2 linked regions of the Parashewanella spongiae genome follow. The protein of the gene in region 2 interacts with the protein of the main gene of each other region in a pairwise test. Links are inferred from orthologs where the notes say so. Each region holds a gene or a part of one and is shown on either strand. Other genes may lie near its edges. The genes, in order: def and rplD.

The links.
Region 1: the proteins of rplD (region 2) and def interact in binary tests that used the Escherichia coli proteins (3 or more experiments, as listed by UniProt). The link is inferred for Parashewanella spongiae from one-to-one orthologs.

What each region holds. Positions count from the first base shown.
Region 1 is NZ_CP037952.1:5,175,287-5,191,662, reverse strand. What follows is about bases 7,629-10,563. They hold def (peptide deformylase), read right to left. Parts: upstream 9,385-10,563; coding sequence 8,872-9,384; downstream 7,629-8,871. Other genes in these bases: E2I05_RS20550 (LysM peptidoglycan-binding domain-containing protein), read left to right, coding at 9,577-10,563; fmt (methionyl-tRNA formyltransferase), read right to left, coding at 7,870-8,844; rsmB (16S rRNA (cytosine(967)-C(5))-methyltransferase RsmB), read right to left, coding at 7,629-7,869. Also shown: E2I05_RS20590 (reverse transcriptase domain-containing protein), read left to right, coding at 364-1,350; E2I05_RS20585 (ISKra4 family transposase), read right to left, coding at 1,308-2,777; E2I05_RS20580 (group II intron maturase-specific domain-containing protein), read left to right, coding at 2,889-3,293; E2I05_RS20575 (TrkH family potassium uptake protein), read right to left, coding at 3,527-4,969; Trk system potassium transporter TrkA, read right to left, coding at 5,124-6,533; more of rsmB, read right to left, coding at 6,586-7,628; more of E2I05_RS20550, read left to right, coding at 10,564-10,683; DNA-processing protein DprA, read left to right, coding at 10,680-11,795; E2I05_RS20540 (DUF494 family protein), read left to right, coding at 11,798-12,271; E2I05_RS20535 (hypothetical protein), read right to left, coding at 12,540-13,064; E2I05_RS20530 (collagenase), read right to left, coding at 14,083-15,864; E2I05_RS20525 (DNA topoisomerase family protein), read left to right, coding at 16,037-16,376. UniProt on the Escherichia coli protein: Removes the formyl group from the N-terminal Met of newly synthesized proteins. Requires at least a dipeptide for an efficient rate of reaction. N-terminal L-methionine is a prerequisite for activity but the enzyme has broad specificity at other positions.
Region 2 is NZ_CP037952.1:5,298,172-5,308,260, forward strand. Bases 7,338-10,089 are described here. They hold rplD (50S ribosomal protein L4), read right to left. Parts: upstream 9,141-10,089; coding sequence 8,535-9,140; downstream 7,338-8,534. Other genes in these bases: rpsS (30S ribosomal protein S19), read right to left, coding at 7,338-7,379; rplB (50S ribosomal protein L2), read right to left, coding at 7,394-8,218; rplW (50S ribosomal protein L23), read right to left, coding at 8,236-8,538; rplC (50S ribosomal protein L3), read right to left, coding at 9,157-9,795; rpsJ (30S ribosomal protein S10), read right to left, coding at 9,823-10,089. Outside these bases: preprotein translocase subunit SecY, read right to left, coding at 1-980; rplO (50S ribosomal protein L15), read right to left, coding at 988-1,422; rpmD (50S ribosomal protein L30), read right to left, coding at 1,424-1,606; rpsE (30S ribosomal protein S5), read right to left, coding at 1,613-2,116; rplR (50S ribosomal protein L18), read right to left, coding at 2,130-2,480; rplF (50S ribosomal protein L6), read right to left, coding at 2,491-3,024; rpsH (30S ribosomal protein S8), read right to left, coding at 3,035-3,427; rpsN (30S ribosomal protein S14), read right to left, coding at 3,452-3,757; rplE (50S ribosomal protein L5), read right to left, coding at 3,768-4,307; rplX (50S ribosomal protein L24), read right to left, coding at 4,320-4,634; rplN (50S ribosomal protein L14), read right to left, coding at 4,646-5,014; rpsQ (30S ribosomal protein S17), read right to left, coding at 5,193-5,441; rpmC (50S ribosomal protein L29), read right to left, coding at 5,441-5,632; rplP (50S ribosomal protein L16), read right to left, coding at 5,632-6,042; rpsC (30S ribosomal protein S3), read right to left, coding at 6,054-6,743; rplV (50S ribosomal protein L22), read right to left, coding at 6,753-7,085; and 2 more genes.

The sequences.
Region 1 (16,376 bases), 120 kb from region 2 along the record:
GCAGCATCAAGCGAATTCAGTTAAGCGTCGTAAATCAAAAAATGAAGATGGGGAGTCTTTCCTAGTTGACGAACCCTGACACAAACAGAGAAGCAACTGGTAAATGCATCTGTTTGATCTTCCGGCGTAATATGAAGTGGCATGTATTGAAGGAAATAAAGTGAACGTGGGAGAGCCTGAGTGTTGGAAGGTAGTGACTTGCACTATCCGAATATAAGGTAAACCGAAATTTCAGATAGGGCGCTCAGGCAGTCGGATGAGCCCATAGTACCGTTAACCGTGAAGACAACATAACTTTACATCAGGGAAGGGGCTCAGTGTTACACCCGTTTTTTAACGTAACTTTTGAGGTGAAATTGCCATATGGCTAACACTCCAGTAAATATCAGAATATTACAGCGAAAACTTTACTTACGCTCAAAGCTTAACTCGGAGCTTCGATTTTACAGCTTGTACGATAAACTCAGTCGCCTAGATATACTCGAAGAAGCCTATCGACGATGCAAAGCCAATAAAGGCGGAGCAGGAATTGATGGCATCACATTCAGTTATCTAGAGCAGCAAAAGAAAGTCGTTGCGCTGTTAAAAGAAATTCAAACTCAATTACAACAGAAAAACTATCGACCTAGCCCAGTCAAACGAGTAGAAATACTCAAAGACAACGGCAAAACGCGGAAACTTGGGATCCCGATAATCAGTGACAGAATTGTGCAAATGGCGATGACAATAGTGATGCAACCCGTCTACGAACCTCATTTACATGAACACAGTTATGGCTACCGTCCATGTCGAAGCGCCCAGCAAGCGGTAAAAGTCATTGAAATGAGCCTAAAACAAGGCTACCAGCACGTACTCGATGCTGACTTGAGTGCCTATTTCGATACCATCCCGCACGCTAAGTTGATGGCAAAAGTAGAAAGGCGAATAAGCGACAGCAGCTTTCTGAGTTTACTGAAAAGCTTTATCAAAGCGCCCATCAGCGTAGAGACGGTCAACAGAAAATGGCGAATAGAAGCAAGCCGATGTGGCACTCCACAAGGCGGAGTTATCTCTCCACTACTGGCTAACATCTATCTCAACGATTTCTGTTTGAAAATACACGAAAAAACACTGTGTAAAATTGTTACCTATGCAGATGATTTTGTTGTACTTCATAAGCAAACCTACACACAAGAGCAACTGGACTGGATAACACAGCAATTAAGTGATGAAGGTCTGAAGCTAAATCAAAGTAAAACCCACTGTGTGGATATGGGAAAGCTGATGAATGAGTTTGATTTGGGTGTGGGTCTTTTAAAACGACGAAGTTACCCACATCTGTATAACCTCTGTTTGGATTGCTTTTTGTGATACTCCCAATACTTTTCAATATCACCACTCGATCTTAACGACCTAAGTTTTAATATAGCTTCTGCACCTTCAAGGCTCCATCTCGCTCCAGTGATATCCAACCTATCATTAATCAGATGACGACAAGCTCCCTCAATGACACCGCTAGCAATTGGGAAACCTTGCTCTAACGCTTTACCGTATTCTAATCTTGATTTATTTTTCAATAGATAACCGATGCACTTATTAATGCCTTCTCGTTGTTTTAATTTCCGTTTTGTTGCACTGATCCCAAGGCCTTTTGCTACTTGTGACGCATTACCTCGTAAGATTTCAGTCGCTCGATTTTCTATCCAATCTTCGACTTCTGGATCATCTTTTTCAAATAAGCACCACGCCGCTTTCCAGAGATATTCAAGCACATGGATGAAATCCATGACCACCGTTGCATTGATGTTGAGTTTCTTCATCACCCGATAAATTTGTTTTAGCTGATGAGGATGACCATCAACGAGTACAACCCACTGACGGCTTTGAGTAGGGTCTCGTTCCAGAGCTTCTAAAAATGCTTCTTCAATCACAGTCGCAGCGCTTCTTTCTACGCTTGCCCACACACGTTTATTTCTTGGTGGCACACGTAATGGACGAACATTTGAATTATCGTTTCTAGACATGATTGATTCTGGGGTACGATGCAAAGGCTTGGTGGTGTATACCGCTGCAACTTCTGCCATTCGTTTGCGGTCTTTTTTTTCTCCAGCACTTAGGCGTCCTTTGAGCTTCTGTTGTTTCGCTGCTTTTTGCGTGCCCTCTCTCAAGCTATTAGGTTGCATAACGATGCCTTTTCCATCCATAGTCAATACCAGTAAATCAGATGTATTTTCTGGCTTAAGGTATCTCTGCTGGAGATAAAAACCATCAAAATCTTGTGCAATATCCTGCACAATTTGCCTTGCTTGTCGCTTGGGCACGTGCGCACCTGTGGTGGTATCTATTGAGCTTACTGCATCATCATATGAGCCTTTGACTGCTTCTGTAGCGAGTCTTAGGCGTACACCATCAGAGTATTTATCTTTCGAAAGATTCAGCTCACCATCCATTGGAAACACGCTATCACACCGACGTTGACTGTAACCTTTTCGATGCATCGTTACGGTACCAAATAAACTTTCTAAGTTTCGTTTGCAGTTATTTTTCAAATAATTCAATGCAATGTCACGGTTGGAACAAACTTGCTGACGGGGCTCTTCAGCGGTTTTGATATCTAAGAAACCCTGCAATAAACACCGCAACAACTCAGTTCCTTCGGTATCGATATAGGCTTCAACTTCTCCATGGCTCTCTTGCTTAACTTGTTTGTCTTCGAGGTGCGAAATAATACGCTCAAATTTCAATTTGGCTTCAGAAAAGAATGAAAATTCGAGTGAGTTTGAGTATGCTAGTTTCATGAAAGGAGCCTTTTTATATACTTGTTGTGTGTGGAAACTGATAAGTACTATAAAATTGCTCCTTTCGCACCATTTATTAAACCCATCCAATTGATAATTAATGATCTTTTCATGCTTTTCGTCGATCTAAAAGATCTACACCCGTTTGATTTCCTCGGTTTTAACTTTCAACGGATCACAGGCCTCATCAAAGGCACCAGTTACATCAAGATACAGGCGTCTAAGAAGAGCCAAACAAAGCTGAAAAATAAAATCAGAGACATAGTGAAACACCGAACCTCAAATACACTTGGCGTACTGATAAATAAGGTTAATCAAGTTCTGAGGGGATGGAAACACTATTTTGGTGGGATAGGTTATCCCAGAGGTGTATTTTTCAGAATAAATGGATTTGTAGTAAACCGGTTCTATCGATGGCATCGTCGCTTAAGTCAACGTCGAAGCAAGTATCTATCACGAGGTGCTTACGAAAAATTACGCCAAGCTGGTCTTGAGTATTTACCCACGACAAGATGATAAGCAAAGTGAAGGGGCTGAGAGAAGTGTAACAACAGAGCCGTGTGAGGGAAAACCTCATGCACGGAATCGAAGAGGGGCTGCTGGATAAGCGATAGCGAAGCCAGTAGCCTACTCTACATAAACGCTTAAATAGCACAAAATTTAATCGTGAAAGATAAACAGCCCCTAGGTTAATGTTTTGTATTAAGCTCCAACACTTAGTACATTCAAGGTAAGTAATTTACTTTCCTCTAATACTTCCAAAATTTAGGGTGGAGTAATACTGCAACGGTCAAGATTTCTAATCGTCCAAGTAACATACCGATAGCCATCGCCCACTTGGCGATGTCCGATAAGCCAGAAAAGTTACCAGAAGGTCCGACTACTGGACCGAGCCCCGGTCCAACGTTACTTACCGCTGTAATGGCACCTGTAAAACTGGTCTGAGAATCTAATCCTGTTAGTACTAATACAACTGACAGCAGCACGATAACTGCGATGTAGAGAAGAATAAAGGTCACTAGGGAGCGGACAATATCGTCAGAAATGATCCGATTGTTGTAACGTTCTGAAAATATGCCATTGGGATGGATCTGTAATTTGAGTTGTTCGCGGGTGATGGCCATTGCAATTTGAAAGCGAAAAATTTTAATTCCTCCTGAGGTGGAGCCTGAGCAACTGCCTACAAACATCAAAAACAAAAAAGCGATATTGGCTAAGCCGCCCCAAGCACCGTAATCAGTAAGGCCATAACCTGTGGTGGTAACGACTGAAATCACGTTAAAACTCGCCAGTCTTAAGGCGTCAATTGGTAATATATCGTGTGTGTACCAAAACCATAGCGCTAAACTTACTGACACGAGAAATATAAATTTTAGAAAGCCTTTAACTTGGGCATCATTCCAAACTTTAAAGCTGCTTTGGCTGATGCATTGTACAAACAAAATAAGCGGTAACCCGCCTGCGGTCATAAACACGACAGCGACCCAGTGTGCGAGATTAGAAAATCCGGCCATCGACTTATCAGAGGTTGAATAGCCGCCTGTTGAAATTGTGGTCATGGCGTGGTTAATGGCATCAAACCAGTTCATGTAAGCTTGATGATAGGCGACAGTACAGGCGATAGTGAGCAGGATATAAATGAAAAACAAGTTTTTCGCCATGTTTTGCGTACGAGGAATGGCTTTGTCACTCCAATCCGACGATTCAGTTCGAAATAAACGCATACCACCGACATTGAGAAATGGTAATATCGCGACGGCCATGACAATAAAACCAATACCCCCAAGCCATTGCAATAATGAGCGCCAGATCAAAATGCTGTGATCCATCTCATCTAACCCAGACAGTACGGTAGAGCCTGTAGTAGTGATCCCTGACATGGTCTCAAAAAAGGCATCGCTATAGCCAATACCGTGATAAAAGGTAAAGGGAAAGGCGGCAAATAAGCTGACAACAAACCAAGTAAAGCTTGTCAGCAAAAACATCTCACGGATATTCAGATTGAGTGACGATTGGTGACCCTGATGTAGACAAAAACTGGCAAAAAGTCCCGTAATAACCGCCGAGATGAGGAAAGCGAGGCTGGTGTCTTCACCATAAACCAATGCGAAGCCTAGAGGGATCAGCATAAATCCAGCCATCATGGATAAGAATGTGCCAAGAGTAAAAATAACAGGACGAACATTAATCATGGATAAGAAACCTTCCTAACGTACGGATGGTTATACACAAAGGAAACAGGACTACCACTTCTACACAATTTAGTTAAGTATAAAAGTGGCAATTGACAAGTTTTACTTTAGATTATTGGACGATGAAATACTGTTGAATACATCACTTTCTGCGTTAAAAGAAAAATGCACTGGGTTGGAACAGTTTTTCGACTTCGCCAATGAATTTCTTGTTCACTAAGAATAGAATGACATGATCGCCTTGTTCAATAATGGTTTTATCATGAGCCATCAGTACTTCCTGCTCGCGAACAATGGCACCAATGGTTGTGCTCGGCGGAAGTTTGATATCACAAATTCGCTTACCGACCACTTTAGACGTGCTCGGATCGCCATGAGCAATGGCTTCGATAGCTTCAGCCGCGCCTCGACGTAGTGAGTAAACGTTACAAATATCCCCTTGGCGAATATGAGTCAGTAAAGCTGAAATGGTCGCCTGTTGTGGAGAAATGGCAATGTCGATACTGGCTTCTTGAACGATGTCGACATAAGCCTCGCGTTGGATTAATACCATGACTTTTTTAGCACCCATGCGCTTGGCTAATAGTGCTGACATGATGTTGGCTTCATCATCATTGGTGACGGCGATAAATACATCGGTTTGATCGATATGCTCTTCTTGTAGTAACTCTTGATCTGCGGCATCACCACAAAAAACAGTCGTGTTTTCTAATCGCTCAGAAAGCGCTTCGGCTCGCTCGGGTTTTGCTTCTAACAGTTTGACAGAATGATTGGGTTCCAATTTTTTAGCTAAGCCCAACCCGATGTTTCCACCGCCAGCAATCATGATATTGCGATATGAGTTGTCCAGTTTTTGCATTTCACTCATTACCGCGCGCACATGACGACTATCAGCGACAAAGAACACTTCATCATCGGCTTCGATGATGGTGGTACCTTGAGGCATAATGGCACGGCCTTGCCTGAAAATAGCCGCCACACGCGTGTCGATATTGGGCATATGTTCACGTAATGCAGCTAAGGCATTGCCTACTAATGGACCGCCGTAATAGGCTTTAATGGCCACTAGGCTTAATCGTCCTTCTGCAAATTCCAGCACTTGCAAAGCGCCGGGATACTCAACCAACCGGTGAATGTATGACGTGACTAACTGCTCAGGTGCAATGAGCTCATCAATCACAAAGCCACCGCGAAGGCGATTGTCAGAGCTTTTGAGCTCACTGTTGATAAACAACTTGTTTTTAAGGTTTAGATATTGCTCAGATCGTATTCGAGCAATTTTTGTAGGGGTGCCATAAAGTGTATAAGCAATTTGACAGGCGGACATATTGCATTCATCACTGTTGGTAACCGCAATCAGCATGTCAGCGTCTTCAGCGCCAGCTTGTTTTAGCACATCGGGATGCGCACCATGTCCAATAACCACACGTAAATCGAATTTATCCTGTAAGGAACGAAGTCTTACTTTGTCATTATCGATTAATGTAATGTCATTATTTTCACCGACGAGGTTTTCAGCCAGCGTACCGCCAACTTGGCCTGCACCCAATATGATAATTTTCATTGCCTACCTTGTTAGAGCAACATCCTTTGCCCTTATCCTTATTATTTGATCTTTATCGTTTTTTATGTAACTTAGCGTAATAAAAGCCATCCATATCGTCTTGATCTGGCGTGATCTGCCAACCGATGCTATTGCTGTCAGGTTGTTGGTCAATGGGCTCAAGCACAGCGTTGTCGGTTCGTGCTAAAAATGCTTCTATCTGTCGTTGATTTTCGTCAGGTAAGATAGAGCAAGTCGCATACAATAGCGTACCTCCCGGTGTTAACCATTGCCAGCAGTGATCGAGAATTTGTCTTTGTAGTTCAGCTAATTCATCAATGTCTTTCGACTTTCTTAACCACTTAATGTCAGGATGCCTGCGGATCACTCCGGTTGCCGAGCAAGGAGCATCAAGCAGTATGCGATCAAATTGCTTGCCTTGCCACCATGAGTCAATATTTGCTGCATCACCGTGCACAACTTGCGCGCTATGGTTTAAACGCTGTAAATTTTGTTCTACTCGCTCTAATCGTTTGGCATCAAAATCAACAGCGACAAGGTGAGCTTGTGGTGCAACTTCAAGAATATGACAGCTTTTACCTCCAGGAGCGGCACAAGCATCGAGGATCAATTCACCATTTTGTGGTGCTAGCAAGTGTGCAGCCCATTGAGCCGCAGCATCTTGCACAGATACGGCGCCATTATCAAAACCAGGCAGTTGGGAAACATCTTTAGCTTTAGCCAATAAAATTGAGTCGCTGCTGGCTCCAGCCGTCGCTTCAATGTCAATTCCATGTAACTCAGATAAATATTGTTTACGGCTTTGGGCCAAGGCGTTGTTGCGCAGCCACATAGGAGGGCGCTGGTGACTGTTTTCAATCACTTGTTGCCAATGTTCTGGATAGGCATCTTGCAGGCGTTTGATGAGCCATTTTGGCGTATTGAATTCAAGTACTGGGTTTTCGCAACTTAAGTCGGTTTGGGCGCGTTGAATATTACGCAATACACCGTTCACAACTTTTACCATGCCTTCAAATTTAAGTTGGCGGCACGCTTCAGCGGTTTCAGCAATCACAGCATGAGCAGGAATTCGAGTAAAATACAGTTGATAGCACCCAACTAATAGCACTTGGTGAATGATGCGTAGCTTGCCTTTAAACGGTTTACTTAAGCAATCACTGACACGTTTATCAATTTGTACCAAACGGCGCATGATGCCATAACAAAGCTCGGCCAATAGAGCTTTGTCTTTGGCGCTGGTCAAGTGTTGTTGCTGTTTTGGCAATGCGACAGATAACGAAATACCTTGCTCAAGTACGGAAAAAACGGCTTTAGCCGCTAAGGCTCTGACATTCATTTATGCGGTCTCATCTGGGCTTGCTAATTTACTTTGTAGTAAAGTACCGGGAATAAACCAGTCGGCACGACCATTGAGCATGTCAGCGCAAGAAAAAGGTTTTTTACCGGGTAGTTGCAAAGATAAAAGTCGAATTACTCCGTCACTGGTTGCCACGTCAATGCCGTTTTTATTGGCAGAAATAATGGTGCCGGGAGTTTGCTCTACCCTTGTCGACAATACTTCAGCTTGCCAGATTTTAATGGTTTGTTGCTGGTGTTTAAAATGACTGATTGGCCAAGGATTAAAGGCGCGCACTTCTTGCCATAATTGCTTGGCGCTCTTATTCCAATCGATTTCGGCTTCTTCTTTAGAAAGCTTGGCCGCGTAATTGGCTAATGTGTCATCTTGCTTCTCGGCGGTTAGTGTACCGGCTGATAAACCGTCGACAGCTTCAATTAACGCGTCAGGACCTTGCTCTGCCAGTTTTTCATATAAGCTGGCTGACGTATCTTCAGGTTGGATTTCAAGATGAGTTTTCAGCAACATGTCACCGGTATCTAGTCCTAAATCCATTTGCATGATGGTCACACCTGTGGCGGCATCTCCGGCCCAAATTGCACGTTGAATCGGAGCCGCACCTCGCCAGCGAGGTAAAATCGAACCATGAACATTAATGCAGCCCAATTTAGGTGTGTCCAGTACGATTTGAGGTAAAATTAACCCATAAGCGACCACAACCATAAGATCAGCATCTAATTGTGCTAACTCTTGCTGAGCTTCTTCTTTTTTCAAACTGGCGGGCTGGAATACGGCAATATCATGTTGCACGGCAAGCTGTTTCACTGGGCTGGCTTGGAGTTTTTTCCCTCGACCAGCTGGGCGATCAGGCTGGCTATAAACCCCAACCACTTGATGATGTGAGTTCAACAGAGCTTGAAGGTGGCGAGCGGCGAAATCCGGAGTACCGGCAAATATAATCTTTAATAGTTTCAACATGGTACCTATGAATACTGGCGACAATTAAGCTTCTTTAGCAGCCTGACGAGCTTCTTTTTCGAGTTTTTTCTTTATACGATCACGCTTGAGTGGTGACAAGTAATCAACAAATAATTTACCAATTAAGTGATCCATTTCATGTTGAATGCAAATCGCAAACAGTTCGTCAGCATCAACGGTAAACTCTTTGCCATGACGATCTAATGCTTTAAGGGTGACATTTTCAGCGCGTTCCACTTTGGCATAAATGCCTGGAACCGACAAGCAGCCTTCTTCGTTTTCAAAGTGGCCACTGCTGGTGACAATTGTTGGATTAATGAATACAGTTGGGCGTTCTACGTCATCTTGCAAATCCATCACAATAAGTTGTTTGTGAAAATTGACTTGTGTTGCGGCCAGACCAATGCCTTTTTCTTGATACATGGTTTCGAACATATCATCAATCTGTGTTTGCAGTGCATCATCAAAATCAGTGATAGGTTGAGCTACGGTGCGCAAGCGTTCATCTGGAAAACGTAAAACGGTTAAAATTGCCATAAAGTTACTCTAAGTTTGTTAAATCAAAATCAGTTTATTAAATCAAAATCAGTTTGTTGAATCTAAGTGTGTTAAATCACAATCAGTTCGTTATACTGATGTTTAGGTTAAAAATTGTCACATTGATAGTTTAATTTTAATCTTTTGTCGCAACCAATGACAGCAAAAGCTGATACAAAGAGCAATGACAACATGGACAGTTTAATGAAACGTTTAACTTATTTAATCTTAATGATGCTGAGTACCAGTGTTTTCGCTGATACTTTAGCTCTGAAAGAAGGGCATCCCCAGTCTTATGAAGTTAAAAAAGGCGACACCCTGTGGGATATTTCTGCTTACTTTTTAGATGATCCATGGAAATGGCCAAGGTTATGGGGAGCAAACCCTCAAATCGCCAATCCACATCTAATTTATCCCGGTGACATGCTGACGTTAGTATTCATTAATGGCCAACCTCGATTAGTGAAAAAACCATTGGTGCGTCGAAGTCCTCAAGGAAGAGTTATTAATAAAAATTCAGCGATACCTATGGTGGATTTGGCTTCTATCCAATCCTACATTTTACAAAATCGGGTCGAAAATGAATTATGGCTTGAGCAACAACCTCAAGTGATGGGCGGAGAAAGGGAATCTCGACATCATACAACAGGCGATATCATATACGTTGATGCCCGATTACCCATGGGGCAGAAACTGGGGATGTATGAAGAAGGTCGTATCTTTCACATCGATGATGAAGAGATTGAAGGTCATGATCGTGAGCTGATTTTAGCTTCAAGCGGCCGTGTTGTAGAAAGTGGTGACGTCTCAAAAGTTGAGCTACTCAGCAATTTACGTGAAACGAAAGCTGGTTATAAAGTACTGGCTATTGAAGATGAAGCGTTAATGTCAGCGTTTTATATGCCAACGGCTGCGACGTTATCACAGCCGGCTCATGTATTAGCCATTGCCGATGGAAAACGTGAAGCGGGTCATTTAGATGTGATCTATTTCGATCGTGGTAGCAAAGCTGGTGTGAAGGCGGGACAAGTACTTGAGCTTTATCTCGATGGCGAAGAAATAGCTATCGACAATGATGGTAAGCCAGTACAAGCCAGTGATCGCAGCTTGTATGACAAACTGATAGGCAGTACCTTTGCCGATAGGCAAGTGAAAATGCCAGATATTTATCGCGGTAATATATTGGTGTTCAAAACCTTTAATCATCAAAGTATGGGGCTCATCATGTTGAATGAACGTCCTGTTCGAGTTGGCGATAAGTTAGTGATTCCTGATTCATTGGTATTAGAAATTGAGTGAGCCAACAATCACTTGCTGATTGGTTAGTTGTTTGTGCTGTATCTGGACTTGGGCCGGTTCGAATTCAACAATTATTACAACGCATGTCGTTGCAAGAGCTTCGACATGCGCTGGAGAGTCGTCCTGAAGATTTGCCGTTATCGGCACAAATGATTGAAAAAATCAGCCTTAACCCTCAAAAAGTTGATATAGCGTTATCGTGGCTTGAGTCAGATCCACAGCATGTCATTCTAACTATTGACGATCCAACTTATCCTCCCTTACTCAAACAAATCACCGATCCACCATCGTTATTATTCGTAAAAGGGAATCTCGATACGTTAATGTTACCTGCATTAGCTGTCGTTGGTAGCCGCGCGGCAACTCCAGCGGGTCTAAAACTCAGTTATCAGCTTTCACAATCCTTAGTCGAAAATGGGGTAATTGTGTGCAGCGGTATGGCCGCAGGGATAGATGGTGCGGCTCATAGTGGCGCATTAGCCGCGCGCAGTGTATCAGGAAATAAAACCATTGCGGTTACTGGTACAGGCGTTGATATTGTTTATCCTAAGCGGCACAACACCTTATATCAAGACATCCAACAATCCGGTTGTGTCGTTAGTGAATTCTGGCCGAATGTTGGCCCTTTTGCAGGAAATTTTCCGAAACGAAATCGCATTATCAGCGGTCTAAGTTTAGGGACTTTGGTCATTGAAGCAAGTAGGCGAAGTGGATCATTAATTACAGCACGATTAGCGATGGAGCAAAACCGAGATGTGTTTGCGGTACCGGGCAGCACATTGAGCAGTCAAAGTCAGGGATGTCATGATCTCATTAAGCAAGGCGCGAAGTTGGTCGATTGTGTGGAAGATATTTTAGAAGAACTTCCATTAATTTTTGATCATCACCTTGAAGAAGTGAAAAAGCAGCACCATATCAAAGAACCTCAAGAATGTGATTTGCCATTTGCGTCACTCTTGGCTAGTGTAGGCTATGAGGCTACGGCAATTGATGCCATAGTCGAGCATAGTGGAAATACGATCGATCAGGTGTTGGAGCAGTTACTTGAGCTGGAATTACAAGGTTCAATTGCTTCAGTTGCTGGTGGTTACGTCAGACTTAAGAGGAGTTAGTCATGTTTGATATCCTCATGTATTTATTTGAAAACTATGTTCATGGTGAGACCGAGCTTCTCGTTGATGAAGGCGATCTTACTAAGGAGCTGACTCGTGCTGGTTTCCATCAGTCGGAAATAATCAAAGCGTTAAATTGGTTAGAACGACTGGGTGAATTACAAGATAAAGATGTACCGTATCTTCGTGATCATAATCAGCATTCTTTCCGTATCTATACTGAAAAGGAAATGGACAAGCTGGATGTTGAAAGTCGAGGTTTCTTATTGTTTCTTGAGCAAATTAAAGTGCTCAGTGTCGAAACAAGAGAAATAGTCATAGACCGAGTAATGGAGTTGGATGATAGTTGTTTGGGACTCGATGATCTTAAGTGGGTGATTCTGATGGTATTGTTTAATGCACCGGGACATAAATCTGCGTACGAGCAGATGGAAGACCTAGTGTTTGAGCAACCAGATGGACGGTTGCATTCATAAGGTTGATATAGAGCAATCGGGATAAGAAAGGAAGCGTAAGGCTTCCTTTCTTGATATGTAATCACTTCGGGTTTAGTTCCCCGCCCCTTTGGGCGAATTGACAGAAAAGGTTTGTGTTTTGTCAACCAGCGTAGGATAGTGTCCAGCGACTTTCACTAAGCAATAAAAAGGCGCTAGACTACCGATATACAAATTTGTCGTTACTTCGTTTCTCGCCTTCACTGGAGCGAGGTGATTCATTGCTTCGATTTGACAGTCTATTTACTAATTAGTTATCAGTGGTTTTTCTTAAACTAAAAGGGGAAAAATCCATGATGGTTTGTGCAGAAAGAGAACCTTTTGAATAATCGGTCTCAGCGTGAATTAATCCCCAGTAAGTGCCACCTTCTTGATTATGAAATTCGCAAATCTGCGATTTGTATTGCCAACTATCTTCAAATACTCTCCCTTTACAATCAAAATCAGTTTCACTAGGAACTGAGCCTTCTTTTAGAAACAGTTGGGCATCACCAAAAACATTTTGTCGTAAGGCAAAAAGCACATAGCCATTGGTGATACCGTCCTCATTGGCGGGAATTATAAATTTAAAGTAAAGAGAGTGTCCTGAAGGGTTACTAATATTTCTTTTAGGCTGATTCAGTTGTAAAGGTAATGGGTCGTCACTGCTGTCACCAGGATTAAAGGGCTGAAATTGATCAGTAGAATTATCGAGAGCTGTAGCAAACCCTGACATAGGCGCTAATAAAAAACCTGCGACAGCAATAGTGACCAGGCTGAATTTTTTATACTGCATAAATCCTCCGTTCAAACAATTAGTGGATAAAAAAATCCCGCAGCTCATTTATCAATTGGATCAGAGTTAAATTAAAATTTAATTATTACTGAATTTATTTTTATATGAATGAACGGCAAAATTTAGCAACATCATCGTAGTTCACTGATGAACTTTTTATAAAGAATATTTGCCGTATATATATAACTAATACCAATTACAGTAATTAAATACCCAACTCAGAGCTATGTATGTGTTCAAAGTACAAGTGAAATTGATGAAGACATAGTTACTACGGACATACAAACCTGTCGTTATTACATTGCTACTTTAAGACAATTTTGCGTAGTAATTTGGACACATACAAGCTCCCGAATGGCAAGGCTAAAGGATTCCATTACTGCGTTGCAAGTTTTTGAATTATCCCGACAAAAGCGCGAAGTGCGTTGAACGCTAGCTTTGTATGGCGGCCGTAGGGAATATAGTACCTCAAACTTGCGCCTTGTACTGAAACCCTTTAGCTCTTGCTGAATGGGAAGTTAATTGCTGTAATTGGTATAACAGTAATCAGTGTGGGGAGTAAATGATGTCATTGCTACATTTGGCTTTGGAGCCTACTGTTACACAATAGGCTAGGGGAAATTATGGTTATCTTGATTCAAGCCAAATCGATTATTTAATGAGTGTTGCAGGTTTTGATACTATCAGTAGTGAAAGTGAAGGGTGGCATTATCAACTGTCAGATATGATGATCCTAAAAATATCAGCTGAACGCTGAGTATATGAGTAACTGTTTGAGCAATAAGATGACTTTAATTGCTTTCACCCAATGAGTGAAGTGCTCTACGCTCACAAACTTGCTAAAATGACTGCTATCTGCGTTGTAACTTTTGCAAGTAGAATAAACTACTTGCTGCAAGCTACGCCTTACTACCAGCCATTTTTTCTACGCTTGAGAACGCAGTCAACTGATGTTTCTAGGATGATGTACCCGATCACCATTGATTTTTAGTCGTTAATACCACTGATTTATAAAGTATTAATAATGTTTATGTTGCTCACCAAATACCAGATGATCAGGGGTTAAATAATCCCGATAACTGTATCGGTCTTGCTTGTAAAGTCGACTGTTCGTTTTTTCTTTTGGCAAAGGATGTTGCTTAAGTAAAGCCGTTAACCATAAATGATAATCCTCTTGGTGGGCTGATAATGCTTTGAGTAGGTCTTTATAACCTGTGAAGTAATCACCTTTTAAATATTGGCTGAGTTGAACTAGGTCGGCTGGGTGCTTTTCTGCTAAGTATCGAACGGCGAGATAACTCCATTTATAAGTTCTGTCTAAACCATCTTTATATGTAGTCGCAAAAATAGTGGCCAGATCGGGCGCTTTTTCAAAATTCTCGTGAGCGACTTTAAATGCTTTTTGATTTTCATCTCCTTTAGAAACATATTCCGCTAAGCCTTCTGACCACCACACCATGCTGTCAGGAAAGTGACCGAACTTGCCATATTTTACAAAACGACCATCAAGATAATGTACGTATTCATGATTTAAATTCCAGATGGCGAATTTAGGTTCTATCCACCACTGCCTGAAGGCAAAAAATCGTGCTTGGTTACCCACTTTTTGAGGAGTGCCTTCTAAATACATGCCACCGTTGTTGGTGCGAATATCGTAAAATAGTTGTCCATAAGCGTTGTACTGACTCCAATTTTTAAATACCACAACCTCTAATGCATCGCTGTTGTCGTTAGCTGTTGGCTGTAGTTGCGACTCAAGCAATTGATGAAAATAAAACTCTTGTGAAGTGAGCTTGGTACAAGACTCTTCCAGTTCGCTCTTAGATAAGTCTTGGTGAGTAATAAAAAGCGTCATGGAGCAATCGTGGCGATGAGGAAGAACAGAAGTTAATTCTGGTATTCGACATAAACTCGCGTTGTCTTCACATAATTTTTTCCCCGCAGAGGTATTGACGTGATAGCCCAAAGTAAAGGCATCTTGTGCCGCCTGTTGACGCAAAGCAACATCAGCGGTAGCTATTTTTGCAATCCCATCATCAATGGCTTGCTCTTGCTGTGTTGTTGAACCATCAGTACTGGAAGGCAAGGTTAATCGGTACATAGCTAAAGCCCAATAAGCATTTAGTCTCGGCCAATCATTATTGTTTCGAATGCTGTTAGTACTGGCGGCAAAGCGTAGCAATGGCTTATCAACACGGTGCTCAATTAATAGCTTTGCCAATTCACCTTCAGGTTTGGTTCGAGCGACATTAAGCAATAGCCCGTATGTGCGGAGGGTTTCCCATAAGGCGATGTCATTGATATTGGTTATGTCGCTGTTTTGTAAATGAGCCAATTGGCGACTCAGTACCGGAAATAAAGAAGTGAGTGATGACGCATATTCGTCTTTGTTTAGATATCGATAAACAGTTACGGCCAACTGCTCTTGAAAACGAGGGTTTGTATTGATATTGGTATCTTGAGCGAGCAAGACTAATTGTGAAGCCAGTTGCCGCCTTTGAGTTTCTGTGAGCTCTTTTTGAGGTCCGAAATAACTGTATGCACGTAGGTAATAAAGTAAATGATTAATATCGGCTATTGATGATTTTGTGTTCAGAGCTAATAGGACTTGATCAAAAGTGTCAGGTTTGAGCAATGGCTGTTCGGCTGAGAACAGATCTTGAGGCTCGAGTTGGATGACAGATTGGATTGCTAGGTGGTCAATCTTATTTGGGGTGTTCGTTGGAGGAGTGCTATTACAAGCTCCAAGGCAGATGACGGCTAATATCGTCATGGCCAAAAAATGAGGTTTTTTTAACACGGTGGATATCCTTATTATGGTGATTGACGGTTAAATATCTCTCTTTGAATACAATATACAGAAGTTGATGGGTGATTGACAGCCAACACATTTGGTACCATCGCTCGGATAAGATAAAATAGTCTGCAGAGTTTGCTCCATCACTGAATACAGCAACGGGCTAAGTCAATACATGTCAAAAATAGATCATCAATTGTTTCAAGCTCATGAACATGCGTTAGAGAAAGAGTACGAGTGTTGCCCTGACTGCGGCTGTGAATTATCGGTAAAACACAGCCAAAATGGCAGTTTCTTAGGTTGTAGTAACTACCCAAGTTGCCAATATACTCGGCCGCTTGTACAACATGAATCGATTGAAACTCAACTAATCTCAGGATCAGAATGCCCTGAATGTGGACATGAATTAGCCGTTAAATCCGGTCGATTTGGTATTTTTATAGGGTGCAGCAACTACCCAAGCTGCCATCACATCGAAAAACAAGATCAAAGTGTTGATGAACGTGACGTACCAT
Region 2 (10,089 bases):
AAACAAAAGAAGATAATTGCTGTTGCGTACAATAATGAATACAGCGGTTGTCCAGGCGATACAGCGAGTGCAAAATCACTCAACCACGACATAGACTCATTTTGTCCGAACCACTGAGCCAGTGTGCCCGGGAACAAAATAATGCTGGATGCAAAAATTGGTGGTATTACACCTGCCATATTAATTTTTAATGGTAGATGGGTACTTTGCGCCGCAAAAACTTTTCGTCCTTGCTGACGTTTCGCATAGTTTACCACAATTCTTCGCTGACCACGTTCAACAAATACCACAAAATATGTGACTGCAAACACAATCAGAGCAAGAAGCAACAACACTAATACACTCAAATCACCTTGACGCGCCTGCTCGGCCGTTTGACCGATAGCAGAAGGTAAACCAGCTACAATGCCTGCAAAAATCAGAATTGAAATACCGTTACCGATCCCACGCTCAGTTATTTGCTCACCGAGCCACATCAAGAACATGGTTCCTGACACTAAACTCACGACCGCAACAAAGTAAAATCCGAGACCTAAATTAACAACTAGGCCAGGAACTAAACTCGGCAATCCAGTAGCAATACCAATCGCTTGGAATGTTGCCAACACTAACGTACCGTATCTTGTATATTGACTGATTTTTTTACGTCCAGACTCGCCTTCTTTTTTCAATTCAGCAAGTGCAGGATGCACAACAGTCAATAACTGCATGATGATCGACGCCGAAATATACGGCATGATACCCAATGCAAAGATAGAAGCACGTTCAAGAGCACCACCGGAAAACATGTTAAACATGCCTAAGATGGTGCCTTTTTGTTGTGCAAACAAATCTGCTAGCACAGCTGCGTCAATACCAGGAATTGGTACAAACGAACCCGTCCTAAAGACGATAATTGCACCAATCACGAACAGGAGGCGAGCTTTCAGTTCTGAAAGCCCACCTTTCGCGCTTTTTAAATCAAGTCCTGGTTTTGCCATCGACGTATTATTCCTCGATCTTTCCGCCGGCAGCTTCAATAGCTGCACGAGCACCTTTAGTTACCTTAAGACCTTTTACAGTCACTTGGCGGTCAATGGTACCTGAAAGAACGATTTTCGCAAACTGAATGTTGCGACTAATTACATTCGCATCTTTCAACGAATGCAAGTCGATAACATCACCGTTAACTTTTGCCAGTTCGCTAATGCGAACCTCAGCCGTTACCTTAGCTAAGCGCGAGGTAAAACCAAATTTAGGCAATCGGATTTTAAGTGGCATTTGACCGCCCTCAAAACCAACGCGTACGCCGCCGCCACTACGTGACTTTTGGCCTTTATGACCGCGACCAGCTGTTTTACCTAATCCAGAACCAATACCACGGCCTACGCGCTTCGGTGCAGATTTAGAACCTGCTGCTGGAGATAAAGTGTTTAAACGCATTTTAATCCTCCACCGATACCATGTAGTAGACCTTATTAACCATACCGCGAACAGAAGGAGTATCTTCCAATTCAACAGTGTGATTAATACGACGCAGACCTAAACCTGTTAGGGTTGCACGGTGCTTTGGCAAACGACCAATTGCACTTTTAGTCTGAGTTACTTTAATTGTTTTCTTAGCCATGGTGTCTTACCCCTGAATCTCTTCAACGCTCAGACCACGTTTAGCCGCAACTTGAGCTGGTGACTTCATATGTACCAGCGCGTCAACGGTCGCACGAACGATGTTGATTGGGTTAGTAGAACCGTAAGCCTTAGACAGTACGTTATGTACGCCTGCAACTTCCAGTACTGCACGCATCGCACCACCGGCGATTACACCAGTACCAACACTAGCAGGCTGCATGTAAACACGAGAACCTGAGTGACGCCCCTTAATAGGGTGATGCAAAGTACCTTCGTTCAATTGAACAGTTACGATATTACGACGAGCTTTTTCCATCGCTTTTTGAATCGCAGCTGGTACTTCACGCGCTTTACCGTAGCCGAAACCAACTTTACCATTACCATCACCAACGACTGTTAGTGCTGTAAAACTAAAGATGCGACCACCTTTTACCACTTTAGAAACACGATTTACTGCAATCAATTTTTCTTGCAGATCGTCTTTTTGCTGAGTTTCTAATTTAGCCATATTTTATAACCCCTTAGAACTTCAGGCCAGCTTCACGAGCAGCGTCTGCTAGTGCAGCAACACGACCGTGATACTTGAAACCAGAACGGTCGAACGCAACTGAAGTTACGCCTTTTTCAACCGCACGCTCAGCAATTGCTTTACCAATTGCTTTTGCTGCGTCAACATTACCAGTGCCTTTAAGTTGCTCTTTAACTGCTTTTTCGGCAGTTGAAGCAGCAGCCAACACTTGAGCTTCAGCATTAATCACCTGAGCATAAATGTGACGTGGCGTACGATGCACAACCAGACGGTTTACGCCTAATTCTAGGATCTTCTTACGAGCGCGAGTAGCGCGGCGTAAGCGAGATGTTTTCTTATCCATATCGCGTTACCTACTTCTTCTTAGCCTCTTTACGGCGTACATTTTCATCAGCGTAACGAACACCTTTGCCTTTATAAGGCTCTGGTGGTCGGTAGCCGCGAATTTCAGCTGCAACTTGACCAATTAACTGCTTATCGATACCGCTAAGTACGATTTCAGTTTGACTTGGACATTCAGCTTTTACGCCGTCTGGAAGTTCATGAACCAAAGGATGTGAAAAACCTAAAGTTAAATCAACGCCTTTACCAGCAACTTTCGCACGGTAACCAACACCAATTAACTGAAGTTTCTTTTGAAATCCTTCGGTAACACCAACAACCATATTATTAATCAATGCACGAGCAGTGCCCGCTTGTGCCCAAGCGTTAGTAACGCCTTCAACTGGACCAAACGTAACTTGGCTCGCTTCGATAGTTACTACTACTGCAGCATTGATCACTCGAGTTAGACTACCCTTACTGCCTTTAACAGTAATAGTCTGACCGTTTGCCGTTACCTCTACACCAGCAGGGATTGCAACGGGTGCTTTTGCGACACGAGACATTGCTTACTCCTTATGCTACGTAGCAGATAACCTCACCACCCATGCCATTTTGGCGGGCAGCACGATCAGTCATCAAGCCTTTTGAAGTGGACACAATTGCGATACCCAGACCACCCATCACTTTAGGAAGTTCGTTTTTACCTTTGTAAATACGAAGCCCTGGACGGCTGACACGCTGGATAGTCTCAACGACTGGTTTGCCTTGGAAATACTTTAAAGTAACTTCCAGTTCAGGCTTGGCTTCATCTGCTACGGCGTAGTCAGTAATGTAACCTTCTTCTTTAAGCAATTTCGCTAAAGCGATTTTTAACTTAGCAGAAGGCATAGCAACTGATACTTTGTTAGCAGCTTGGCCGTTACGAATACGGGTTAACATATCCGCAATAGGATCTTGCATGCTCATATTAGCTTACTCCGTGACAAGTACTTACCAGCTGGCCTTACGTAGACCAGGAACTTCACCACGCATAGTGGCTTCACGTAATTTAATACGGCTTAGGCCGAATTTACGTAAATAACCATGTGGGCGACCAGTTTGATTACAACGATTACGCTGACGCGAACTGCTGGAATCACGTGGTAGACTTTGCAGCTTAAGTACAGCATCCCAACGGTCGTTATCAGACGTTGCTGGGCTTGCGATCAATACTTTAAGTGCTGCACGTTTTTCAGCATATTTTGCTACGAGCTTTGCACGTTTATCTTCACGTGCCTTCATAGAACTTTTTGCCATTACGCTACCCTTATTTCTTAAATGGGAAGTTGAATGCGTCCAATAGAGCACGACCTTCTTCGTCATCTTTCGCAGTCGTCGTAATAACGATGTCCAAACCGCGAATTTTATCGATTTTATCATAATCGATTTCTGGGAAGATAATCTGCTCACGTACGCCCATTGCATAGTTACCACGACCATCAAACGATTTCGCGCTCATTCCGCGGAAATCACGGATACGTGGGATTGCAATGTCAACTAAACGCTCTAAGAATTCCCACATACGCTCACCGCGCAGGGTAACTTTACAGCCTATAGGGTAGCCTTCACGGATTTTAAAACCAGCAACTGATTTACGAGCTACAGTTACAACTGGCTTTTGGCCTGCGATAGCTGTCATGTCACGAAGCGCATGCTCCATAACTTTCTTATCTGCTACGGCTTCACCAACACCCATATTAAGGGTGATTTTTTCGATCCGTGGGACTTGCATGACACTGCTGTAACCAAACTTTTTAGCAAGTTCAGAGATAACAGTCTCTTTATATTTATCATGCAGTTTCGCCATCGTTTACTCCAATTACTTAACGAGTTCACTATTCGATTTGAAGAAACGAACTTTTTTGCCGTCTTCAATTCGGAAACCAACACGATCAGCCTTGCTAGTTGCAGGGTTTACGATCGCTACATTTGATGCTTGAAGAGCAGCTTCTTGCTCAATTACACCACCAGTTACGCCCAATTGTGGGTTTGGCTTTTGATGCTTTTTAACAAGGTTGATGCCTTCAACAAATAATTTACCGTCAGTAAGAACGCGGGTCACTTTACCAGTTTTCCCTTTATCCTTGCCTGCAAGTACAATTACTTCGTCATTCTGACGTATTTTTGCTGCCATTTTGAAGCTCCTTACAGTACTTCTGGGGCCAGCGAGACAATTTTCATGAATTGGTCATTACGCAATTCACGTGTCACTGGGCCAAAGATACGAGTACCAATCGGTGCAAGGTTTGCATTAAGCAAAACTGCTGCGTTCCGATCGAAGCGAATGACAGATCCGTCTGGACGACGTACGCCTTTCTTAGTTCGGACTACCACCGCGTTATACACATCACCTTTCTTCGCTTTAGCGCGAGGAATAGCTTCTTTTACAGAAACTTTGATGATGTCGCCGATCCCGGCATAACGACGATGAGAGCCACCCAAGACCTTAATACACTGAACTCTACGCGCGCCGCTATTGTCGGCCACTTCAAGCTGCGATTGCATTTGGATCATTTCAAGTGCTCCGCTATCGTTACTACACAATCCCCAAATACGGGGAATTCACATACCATTATTGCTAACAATTTAGTCAAAAATGGCGCGCAAGTATAACACCATAAATTTGGAATAGGTAGTAATTAAAATAAAAACGGCCCCAAAAGCTGGAGCCGTTTACCAAAAGTCCTAAATATTAGGCCTTTGTCACTACTTCAACTAAAGTCCATGCTTTAGTTTTAGAAAGTGGACGACACTCACGAATCGTCACTACATCACCTTCATTACACTGATTTACTTCATCATGTGCATGAATCTTGGTAGTACGTTTGATGTACTTACCATAGATAGGGTGTTTTACCTGACGCTCAACAGCAACAGTAATAGACTTGTCCATTTTGTTACTAGTTACACGACCAAGCAATGTACGGATCTTATCAGACATTATGCACCCGCCTTAGAAGTAATAATGGTCTTAACGCGCGCTATGCTACGACGCACTATTTTCAGTTGATGAGTTTGGCTCAACTGACCAGTAGCATTTTGCATACGCAAGTTAAACTGCTCACGCAGCAGACCAAGTAGTTCAGCGTTAAGTTCTTCAACGCTCTTTTCTCTTAGTTCGCTCGCTTTCATTACATCACCGTCTTAGTTACGAAGGTAGTCTTAATTGGAAGCTTGGCTGCAGCAAGTTCAAACGCTTCACGCGCTAGCTCAGCTGAAACACCATTCATCTCATAAAGAACCTTACCAGGTTGAATCTGACATACCCAGTATTCAACGTTACCTTTACCTTTACCCATACGCACTTCAAGAGGCTTAGAGGTAATAGGCTTGTCAGGGAAAACTCGAATCCAGATTTTACCTTGACGTTTAATGTGACGTGTCATAGCACGACGCGCAGATTCAATTTGACGAGCAGTTAGACGACCACGTCCAACGGCTTTCAAACCAAACTCTCCGAAGCTCACTTCAGTACCGTTCGCTACACCGCGGTTGCGGCCTTTGAACATCTTGCGGAACTTCATACGTTTAGGTTGCAACATTGAAGGCTCTCCTATTTACCGCGTGGCTTACGCTTAGGTTGCTGCTTCGGCTCTTCTAACTGCGGTAATATTCCGTCTAGAACTTCGCCTTTGAAGATCCAAACTTTAACACCGATCACACCATACTGAGTGTGACCTTCTGCAGTAGCATAGTCGATATCAGCACGTAAAGTATGCAAAGGTACACGACCTTCACGATACCACTCAGAACGTGCGATTTCAGCGCCGCCTAAACGACCGCTAACTTGAACCTTGATACCTAATGCGCCAATGCGCATTGCATTTTGTACCGCACGCTTCATAGCACGACGGAACATAACACGACGCTCTAACTGCTGAGCAATTGAGTCAGCAACTAATTTAGCATCAAGCTCAGGCTTACGGATCTCAGCGATGTTGATTTGTGCTGTAGTGCCAGTGATCTTAGACACGGCCTTACGCAATACTTCAACGTCTTCACCTTTCTTACCAATCACAACGCCTGGGCGGGCTGTGTGAATCGTAACGCGGATGCTTTTCGCTGGACGCTCGATAACAACCTTAGATACTGATGCTGCTTTCAGTTTCTTAAATAAGAACTGACGCACTTCCCAGTCACTGTCTAGGTTTGCTGCATAGTCACCCTTGTCAGCGTACCAGGTAGAGATCCAAGGTTTTGTGATACCCAGACGGATACCATTTGGATGTACTTTCTGTCCCATTACTCTCTCCTAGCGATCTGATACAACCACAGTGATGTGGCTGGTACGCTTGATGATACGATCAGCACGGCCTTTAGCACGTGGCATAATACGCTTCATGGTTGGGGCTTCGTCAACGAATACCTTACCGACGATTAGCTCATCGATGTCAGCGCCTTCGTTGTGCTCTGCATTCGCAATAGCTGAATCTAAAACTTTCTTAACCAGTACGGCCGCTTTTTTAGAGCTGAATGTCAAAACTTCCAGTGCCTTAGCAACAGGTAAGCCTCGAACTTGATCAGCAACTAAGCGAGCTTTTTGAGGCGACGTACGGGCAAAACGATGTTTAGCTAAAACTTCCATCTTATTTCTCCCGTATTAACGCTTCTTCGCTTTCTTATCTGCAGCATGGCCGCGATAAGTGCGAGTTGGTGAAAATTCACCAAGTTTGTGGCCGATCATTTCATCAGTTACGAAAACAGGTACGTGCTGACGACCATTATGGACAGCGATGGTCAATCCAATCATATTTGGAATGATCATAGAGCGGCGAGACCAAGTCTTAATAGGCTTTTTGTCACCGGCTTCCACCGCTTTCTCTACCTTCTTCAGCAAGTGCAGGTCAATGAAGGGACCTTTCTTGAGAGAACGTGGCATGGCGAATCCTCTTACTATTTATTACGACGACGTACAATGTACTTGTCAGTGCGTTTATTGCTACGAGTTTTGTAACCCTTAGTAGGCATACCCCATGGAGACACAGGATGACGACCACCAGAAGTACGACCTTCACCACCACCATGTGGGTGATCAACTGGGTTCATGGCAACACCACGAACAGTTGGGCGTACACCTCTCCAGCGCTTCGCACCAGCTTTACCTAATTGGCGTAGCATGTGCTCAGAGTTACCAACTTCACCTAGGGTTGCGCGGCAATCTACAGGAACTTTACGCATTTCGCCTGAGCGAAGACGTAGAGTCGCATAAGAACCATCACGTGCAACGACTTGAACATAAGCACCAGCAGAACGCGCGATTTGAGCACCTTTACCAGGTTTCATCTCAACTGCATGCACAACAGAACCCACTGGGATGTTGCGAAGCGGCATTGCGTTGCCAGATTTTATTTCAGCATCAACGCCTGACATGATCTTGTCACCAGCTTGCATGCCTTTAGCTGCAAGAATGTAGCGACGTTCACCATCTGCGTACAACACCAAAGCGATGTTTGCAGAACGGTTAGGATCGTATTCAAGACGTTCAATTTTTGCAGGAATACTGTCTTTATTACGTTTAAAGTCAACAATACGGTAATGCTGCTTATGACCACCGCCCACATGGCGAACAGTGATACGACCGGTGTTATTACGACCACCAGACTTTGATTTTTTCGCCAACAGGCCAGCAAAGGGTTTTCCCTTATGCAGATCGCTGCTCACCACTTTAACAACGTGGCGACGACCTGGAGAGGTTGGCTTACACTTAATAACTGCCATTATTCAATCTCCTTTGCTTATTCAGCGCCGCCGACGAAGTCAAGATCTGCACCTTCAGCAAGCGTTACATAAGCTTTTTTCCAATCGCTACGACGACCCATGCGGGCACCGTGACGCTTAGTTTTGCCTTTGCTTACCAAAGTACGAACAGTTTCGACTTCAACTTCGAACAATTGAGCTACAGCCGCTTTAATTTCAGCTTTAGTGGCGTCAATTGCTACGCGGAAAACTACAGTGTTAGTTTTCTCGGCATTTACAGTGCTCTTCTCAGAGATGTGTGGTGCTAGAATAACTTTTAGCAAACGTTCTTCGCGGATCATGCTAGCATCTCCTCGATTTGCTTAACTGCATCAGCAGTTACCAGCACAGTGTTGAACGCGATTAGACTTACTGGATCAATACCAGCAACGTCACGAACGTCAACTTTGTACAGGTTACGAGCTGCCAAGAATAAATTCTCATCAACTTCTGGAGTAACAATCAACACGTCAGTTAGGTTCATTGCAGTCAATTTGTTTTTCAGCTCTTTCGTTTTAGGAGCTTCAATACCAAATGATTCAACAACCATTAGACGGTCTTGACGTACCAATTCAGACAGGATGCTCTTAAGCGCTCCGCGGTACATCTTCTTGTTAACTTTTTGGCTGTGATCTTGCTGCTTAGCAGCAAAAGTTACACCACCACTACGCCAGATTGGGCTTTTTACAGTACCAGCACGAGCTCGACCTGTACCTTTCTGACGCCAAGGTTTCTTTCCAGAACCTTTGACTTCTGCGCGTGTTTTTTGCGCGCGAGTGCCTTGACGGGCGTTTGCCGCGTAAGCCACTACTACCTGATGAACCAGTGCTTCGTTAAAGTCCTGGCCAAAGGTAGTTTCGGAAACTTCAAGAGCGCTTTGCGCGTCTTTCAATACCAATTCCATTACTATCTCCTTAGACCTAAGCTTTAACTGCTGGCTTAATGATCAGGTTACCGTTAGTAGCGCCAGGAACAGCACCTTTAACCAACAGTAGGTTACGCTCTGCGTCTACACGAACTACTTCTAGATTCTGTGTAGTAACACGCTCAGCGCCCATATGGCCTGACATTTTCTTACCTTTGAATACACGACCCGGCGTTTGGTTCTGACCGATAGAACCATTCGAGCGGTGCGACAAAGAGTTACCGTGTGTCATATCTTGAGTACGGAAATTCCAACGCTTAACACCGCCTTGGAAGCCTTTACCCTTAGATTGACCGGTAACGTCAACTTTTGCTACATCAGCAAAGATATCAACATTTAGCTCAGCACCAACTTCAATGCCTACGCCTTCACCATCTGCTAAACGCATTTCCCACAAACCACGACCAGCTTCTACGCCAGCCTTAGCAAAGTGACCTGCATTTGGCTTGGTGATGCGGTTGGCTTTTTTGGTACCAGTAGTAAGTTGAAGTGCACTGTAACCGTCATTTTCAAGTGTTTTCACTTGAGCTACGCGGTTAGCTAGTATTTCAATTACTGATACGGGTATGGATACGCCATCTTCAGTGAAGATGCGAGTCATACCAACTTTACGACCAATAAGACCGATAGCCATCTCTCAAACCTCTTCTAAGGATCTCAATTAACCCAAGCTAATCTGAACGTCGACACCAGCTGCAAGATCTAAACGCATCAACGCGTCAACAGTCTTTTCAGTTGGCTCTACGATGTCAACCAAACGCTTGTGTGTACGAATTTCATACTGGTCACGCGCGTCTTTATTAACGTGTGGAGAGATCAAAACGGTATAACGCTCTTTACGCGTAGGTAGTGGAATTGGACCACGAACCTGAGCGCCTGTGCGCTTAGCAGTTTCAACGATTTCCGCAGTAGACTGATCAATCAGACG